One region of the Intestinibacillus sp. Marseille-P6563 genome, then DNA from elsewhere that is predicted to be linked to it. Evidence: predicted binding sites of a transcription regulator. Region 1 holds the regulator's gene; the other holds the start of a gene.
What was found. Region 1 encodes HrcA, which represses chaperone genes, less so after heat shock. Its sites were predicted from a motif close to TGTTAGCACTCNNNNNNNNNGAGTGCTAACA; they were not measured.
Positions count from the first base shown of each region.

Region 2: the regulator HrcA is predicted to act here: its motif matches at 1,420-1,450, upstream of EFB11_RS02120 (co-chaperone GroES).

Region 1 covers NZ_UWOD01000001.1:683,135-686,551, forward strand. The annotation lists TPP riboswitch at 22-129, opposite strand; gene EFB11_RS03590 (cupin domain-containing protein) at 312-659, shown strand; gene EFB11_RS03595 (NUDIX hydrolase) at 656-1,126, shown strand; gene hrcA (heat-inducible transcriptional repressor HrcA) at 1,359-2,390, shown strand; gene grpE (nucleotide exchange factor GrpE) at 2,403-2,957, shown strand; gene dnaK (molecular chaperone DnaK) at 2,996-3,417, shown strand, end outside.
Region 2 covers NZ_UWOD01000001.1:417,789-421,205, forward strand. The annotation lists gene groL (chaperonin GroEL) at 1-1,062, opposite strand, end outside; gene EFB11_RS02120 (co-chaperone GroES) at 1,100-1,384, opposite strand; gene EFB11_RS02125 (THUMP domain-containing class I SAM-dependent RNA methyltransferase) at 1,525-2,703, opposite strand; gene EFB11_RS02130 (oligosaccharide flippase family protein) at 2,805-3,417, opposite strand, start outside.

The DNA.
Region 1 (3,417 bases):
GAACAAGATAACATGCGCGAAAAAACGGTTTTCCCTGCGTCCCTACGTTGGCATTATCCAAATCAGGTAAGGTCGAGGGGATGTGCCCCTCCTCTCAGCCTCCCTTCGGAAGCTCCCTTGCATGGGTAATGGTACCATTCCTTTTTTCATTTGTCAAGGCAGCAGGGCGAAAAAGGCCGTCTTTTGTACCATACCTGTCCTTTGGCAAAGAAAATCGGAGATGCGGCAGGACCGCTTTCGATGGTTTGCCTTGCATTTTTGCGCCAAAGGCTTTACCATAACCTTAAGAGTTTCATAAGGAGGCATGTGCCATGATCCGCAGAAAAGACCAAATGAAAACCTATGAACGCCCGGAGATGAAGGGCGGAACGGGCAAGGCTGTCCTGACCGACCTCATCGACGCATCGGAAATGATGGACAAGGGCCGTCTGTTCAGCATCACCACCCTGGAGCCGGGCTGCTCGATCGGCGAACACCAGCATGTGGGCGAAGCGGAGATCTTCTACATTTTAGAGGGCGAAGCCGTGGCCGTGGACAACGGTGAGGAAGTGCATCTGCATCCGGGTGACCTGCTCTACACCGGCGACGGCGACAGCCACAGCATCCGCAACGACGGCGACGCAACCCTGCGTTTTGTGGCGCTCATCCTGTTCAAATGATCAACACCACGCTGTGCTATCTCGAGCGGGACGGCAAGTATCTGATGCTGCACCGCGTCAAAAAGGCCAATGACCCCAGCCACGACAAGTGGATCGGGGTGGGCGGGAAATTTGAGGACGGCGAAAGCCCGGAAGAATGCGCTCTACGCGAAACGCGCGAGGAAACCGGCCTGACGCTGACCTCCTATCGCTATCGCGGGCTGGTCACCTTTGTGTCTGACCGCTGGGAAACCGAGTATATGCACCTGTTCACCGCCGACGCCTGGGAGGGCGAACTGACCGCCTGTGACGAGGGCGAACTGGTGTGGGTGGAAAAATCACGGCTGTCCTCTTTGCCCATTTGGGAGGGGGACAAGCTGTTCTTCCGCCTGCTCGATGAGGACATCCCCTTTTTCTCTCTCAAGCTGACCTATGTGGGCGAAACGCTCACCAGCGCCACCCTCAACGGCAAACCGCTTGCGCGGTAAATCCCCACGGACCGGGTTTCTCCCCGGTCCGTTTTTTTGCCCTGCGGCCGGGCGGCTTGGGGCAAAATCCCGAATTTCCCGGTTTGTTTTTCTTTTTTTACACTTCATACATAAATTTACCGCAATGGTTCACAAAATATTCACATCCGCCCCTTGACTTCTGCGCCCCATGGTGGTAAATTATGCTTAGCACTCAGGTAGTGCGAGTGCTAAATGAAAGGAGTCCTCCACCATGGAGCTTTCTGAACGGAAGAAGCAAATCCTGAAAGCCATCATTGGCGATTATATCCGCACTGCCGAACCGGTCGGCTCCAAAACTCTGGCTGCGCGGCCGGAACTGCATTTCTCTTCGGCCACCATCCGCAACGAGATGAGTGAACTGGAGGAAATGGGCTATCTGGAAAAACCGCACACGTCGGCCGGACGCATCCCCTCCCCTGCCGGTTATCGGCTGTATGTCGATGAACTGATGGGCGAGAGTGAGATCCCCGAAGGCGATGAACCGGCCATCGAGCAGATGCGCGGCAAGGTACGCGAGCTCGACCGCCTGATCCAGGAAGCCGGACGTTTGGTGTCCACGCTGACCAATTATGCTTCGGTCGCTGTCACCCCTTATATGAGCCACACGGTCCTCAAACAGTTTGAGATCGTTTCGGTGGACCGCACGACGTTTGTCATCGTGGTGGTCACCGATGCCGGGGTGGTCAAAAATAAGCTGGTGCATACTGCCGCCGAAGTTTCCAAGGACGAAGCCGAACTGCTGACGTATGTTCTCAATCAAACGCTCACCGGTCTGCCGCTGAGCCAGATCACCGCCGAGCGGTTTGATGTGGTGCGACGTGCTGCCGGGCTGACCGCCCTGCTTGGGCCAGTGGCCGAATATCTGGCCGAGCTGATCGAGGAACTGGGAAGCCAGAAAGTCTTTCTGGAAGGCGCAAATAAACTGCTGCACTTCCCGGAATATCACGATACGCAAAAGGCACAGGCGCTGCTTGACTACATCACCGACGACAAGCACCTGCTGCCTGTCAAACCCAATATCGACGGGGTACAGTTCTTCATTGGTCCGGAAAACGGTCCCAATCCCCTGTCGGATGCGTCGATGATCTATGCAAAATACGACATCGGCAACATGGGCCAGGGTGTCATCGGCATCGTCGGCCCCACCCGTATGGATTACAAACACCTATCCGCTCGCCTGAGCCGTTTTGCCAAGGGGCTCAATAAACTGATCGCGGATACGTTTTTGGATGAAAACAAATAAAGGATGATACAAATGGAAAAGAAAAAACCTGCCGAACAGGCCGAAGCCATGCAGCCGGAAACCGAGGTTACGGCAGCGGAAGAAACGGTCTCCCAGGCGGAACCCGAAACCGCCGAGCCCGCGGACAGTGCGCTGACCGAGCTGCAAGCCAAGCTGGATGCACTGAATGACAAGCATCTGCGCATGGCCGCAGAGTACGACAACTTCCGCAAGCGCTCCCAGCGCGAACGGGAAGCGGCACATGCCGAAGCGGTCGCTTATGCGGTCAAGGCGCTGCTGCCGACTTATGACAATCTGGAGCGCGCACTCAAGGCCGAAACCGCGGACGCGGAATATAAAAAGGGCGTGGAAATGACCATGACCCAGTTGGTCGATAGCCTCAAGAGCATCGGCGTGGAAAAGATCGCCGCTGAACCGGGCACGGCCTTTGACCCCAACCTGCACAATGCCGTTATGCATGTGGAAAACGAAGAACTGGGCGAAAACGTCATTGCAGACGTGTTCCAGCAGGGCTTCCAGATCGGTGACAAAGTCATCCGGCATGCGATGGTACAGGTAGCAAACTAAGGAAACAAAAGCATATTCTATAAAGGAGAGCATTTATCATGGGCAAGATTATTGGTATCGACTTAGGTACGACAAATAGCTGTGTCGCCGTTATGGAAGGCGGCGAAGCGGTCGTTATCGCCAACGCAGAAGGCGCTCGGACCACCCCGTCCGTTGTCGCATTCTCCAAGACCGGCGAGCGTATGGTGGGCCAGGTAGCAAAGCGCCAGGCCGTTACCAACGCAGACCGCACCATCATTTCGATCAAGCGTCAGATGGGTTCGGATTACCGTGTATCCATCGACGGCAAGCAGTATTCTCCACAGGAAGTTTCTGCGATGATCCTGCAAAAGCTCAAGGCAGACGCTGAAGCGTATATCGGTTCTCCGGTGACCCAGGCGGTCATCACCGTACCGGCATACTTCACCGACTCCCAGCGTCAGGCAACCAAGGACGCTGGTAAGATCGCAGGCCTGGACGT
Region 2 (3,417 bases), 270 kb from region 1:
GGTCTTTTCGATTGCAGCACGGATCGCTGCAACGCGAGCCTTGATGTCTTCCGAGTTGCCAGCGCCATCTACGATGGTGGTGGTTTCCTTGTTTACCTTGATCTGACGAGCCTGGCCGAGCATATCCAGCGTTGCATCCTTCAGGTCCAGACCAACTTCTTCCGAAATTACGGTACCACCGGTCAGAATCGCGATATCCTGGAGCATATCCTTGCGGCGGTCGCCGAAGCCCGGAGCCTTAACTGCAACACAGGTGAATGTGCCACGCAGACGGTTTACGATCAGGGTGGACAGTGCTTCGCCTTCGATGTCTTCGGCAATGATCAGCAGCTTGCGGCCAGACTTTACGATCTGCTCGAGCAGCGGCAGCAGGTCCTGAATGACCGAGATCTTCTTATCCGTGATGAGCACCATGGCATCATCCAGAACAGCTTCCATCTTCTCGGTGTCGGTAACCATGTACGGGGTTACATAGCCGCGGTCAAACTGCATGCCTTCTACAACTTCCGAGTAGGTCTCTGCGGTCTTGGACTCTTCTACCGTGATAACGCCATCGGTGGAAACCTTCTCCATCGCCTCAGCAATCAGGGTACCGATCTCTTCGCTGCCCGAAGAAACTGCGCCAACACGTGCGATGTCTGCGGTGCCATTGATCTTCTTGGAGTTTTCTGCAATTGCCTTTACTGCTGCGTCAACTGCCTTGCTCATGCCCTTACGCATAACCATCGGGTTTGCGCCAGCTGCCAGGTTCTTCAGACCTTCACGAACAAATGCCTGTGCCAGCAGGGTTGCGGTCGTGGTACCATCACCAGCGGTGTCGTTGGTCTTGATGGATACTTCCTTAACCAGCTGTGCACCCATGTTTTCGAACGGATCGTCCAGCTCGATGTCCTTTGCAATGGTTACACCGTCGTTGGTGATCAGCGGTGCGCCGAACTTCTTATCGAGCACAACGTTACGGCCCTTGGGGCCCAGGGTTACTTTAACGGTATCTGCAAGCTGGTCGACGCCGCGCTGCAGCGCCTTACGAGCTTCTTCGCCAAACAAAATCTGCTTTGCCATGACTGAAATTCCTCCTGTATCAGAAAAACGTGAATTTTTATTCTACGACTGCGAGAATGTCGCCCTGACGAACGATGATCACTTCCTCGCCGTCCACCTTCACTTCGGTGCCGGAATACTTGCTGGTGATTACCTTATCGCCAACCTTCACCTGCATGACGACTTCCTTGCCGTCTACCATGCCGCCGGGACCAACTGCCAGAACTTCGGCAACCTGGGGCTTCTCCTTGGCAGAGCCGGTCAGGATGATACCGCTTGCGGTCGTTTCTTCCGCTTCGACCATCTTAATGACAACGCGGTCGGAAAGGGGCTTTAAAGTCATACTATATTCCTCCTAAAATTTTAGATACAATTTGGCGTTAGCACTCAAAGCATCTGAGTGCTAATCTGGTTATTATGATACATCAGTCCATGCCAGAATGCAAGAGGATATTTGGGGTTTTTGTTAAAAAATTTTTTGAATTATTTGTGAACGTTTTTCGGTCGTCCTGTTATTTTTTCTACAAACTTTTTGCGTACTTGCACCGGTTTGAAGAACATGTACAGATCGCATTTGAGCATGCCATTATAGAGTTTACGCCTTTTATCGGCCCGATATCCATAAAACCGCTCAAATTCCGGGTCAGAAGTTAAAAAATACTGCTTCAGTTCGCTCTGTCCGGCGCTTTTGCCCATCTGAACATACAATTTCTGCGCCTGTTCCCGATCGAGCAGTCGTTCCCCATACGGTGGATTAGCAAAGAGCACGCCGGTGTGCTGACGATAGGCGATCTGCGTGGCATCTGCCTGGGTAAAACGGACGCTTTCCCCCACCCCAGCCTTGCGGGCATTTTCCTGCGACAAGGTCACACACGTCGGGTCAATATCGCTGCCGCAGATGTCCAATTCGGCCCCGGATACGATCCGTTCGAGCGCAGCCGCCCGGGCATCCGACCAGGCCGACGCAGGCATACACGGCCACTTCTCGGCTTCAAACGCACGGGTCAGACCGGGCGCCCGGCGCTGGGCGATCAGTGCCGCTTCGATCGGGATGGTACCCGAACCGCAAAACGGGTCGAGCAGCGGCTCCCGCCCCCGAAAACGCGCCAGCTTGACCATGGCTGCCGCCAGGGTTTCCCGCAGCGGCGCCGCGTTGGCGTTGGCACGATACCCGCGCTTGTGCAGCCCTGCGCCCGAGGTGTCCAGAAAGATCTCCGCCTGATCGTGCATGATGGAAAACTGGATTTGGAATTTGGGGCCGGTTTCCTCAAACCAGTGCAGCCCATAGGCTTGTCCCAACCGGTTGACCACGGCTTTCTTGATGATCTTCTGACAGTCCGGGATGGAGTGCAGCGCCGAGTCCAGCGCATGTCCCTTGACCGGAAAAGCAGCATCTTTGGGAAGCCACTCTTCCCAGGCAACCGCGCGCACCCCTTCAAACAGCTGGTCGAACGTCTTGGCCGGAAAAGCTGCCACGCGCACCAGCACCCGCTCGGCACAGCGCAGGTTCAAATTGGCCCAGGCCAGCGTATTCCAATCGCCGGAAAAGAGGACTCGTCCATTTTCCGCCCGTACATCTTCCAGCTTGCCCTCAAACCGCAGTTCATCGGCGACAATGCCTTCCAGCCCAAACAAGGTCGGGCAACAAAAATCCAGTTTCATCAAAATCCCTTTCTTTGAAAAAAGGCCCCATCCCATTGGATAAGGGCCCAATCTTTTTCTGTATCATATCGTGTTCTATTCGGTTTGTCAAGGCGCGGCCCTCAGTACAATCCCCACTGAAACATCCGGTTGACCGGCCGCAAGGTGATGTAATCGCCCATACGCACCCCGAGCATCCGCAGCAGCCCCAGACACAGCAGCATAGCGCTGAAGGCCGTACAGACCACGCCCAGCCACTGAAAGCCGACCAGACCCAGGAAAAAGGTATAAAATACCCGCACCCACAAAAATACGGTCGCGCCGCACAACAGCGGAATCGCAAACAGACGCGGCAGGCTGCTGCCCACGTGGCTGAGCTGACACAGCCGAATGAAATTGGCGCATACCGCGAGCAGTCCGGCCAAAATCTGCGCCAAAATATAGCCCTGCACGCCGAGTTCGGGCTTTGCCGCCAAAATCCACACCAGAACAAGCTGGACACACTCGCTTGCGACCGAAATGCTGACCGAAGACCATTGCGCCCCCATCCCGCCGAGCAAGGCCGACGTGACCATATGATAATAGGCCAGCACAATGGAAACCCCAAGCAGCGCCACATAGGTCAGCCCGAGCGGCTGTCCGAAAAACAGGCGCGATAAGGTCGGTGCTAACGGCACGATCAGGGCGGTGAGCGGGATAGCGAGCAGCCCGGTCAGCCCAATGGCCTTGCGTGTC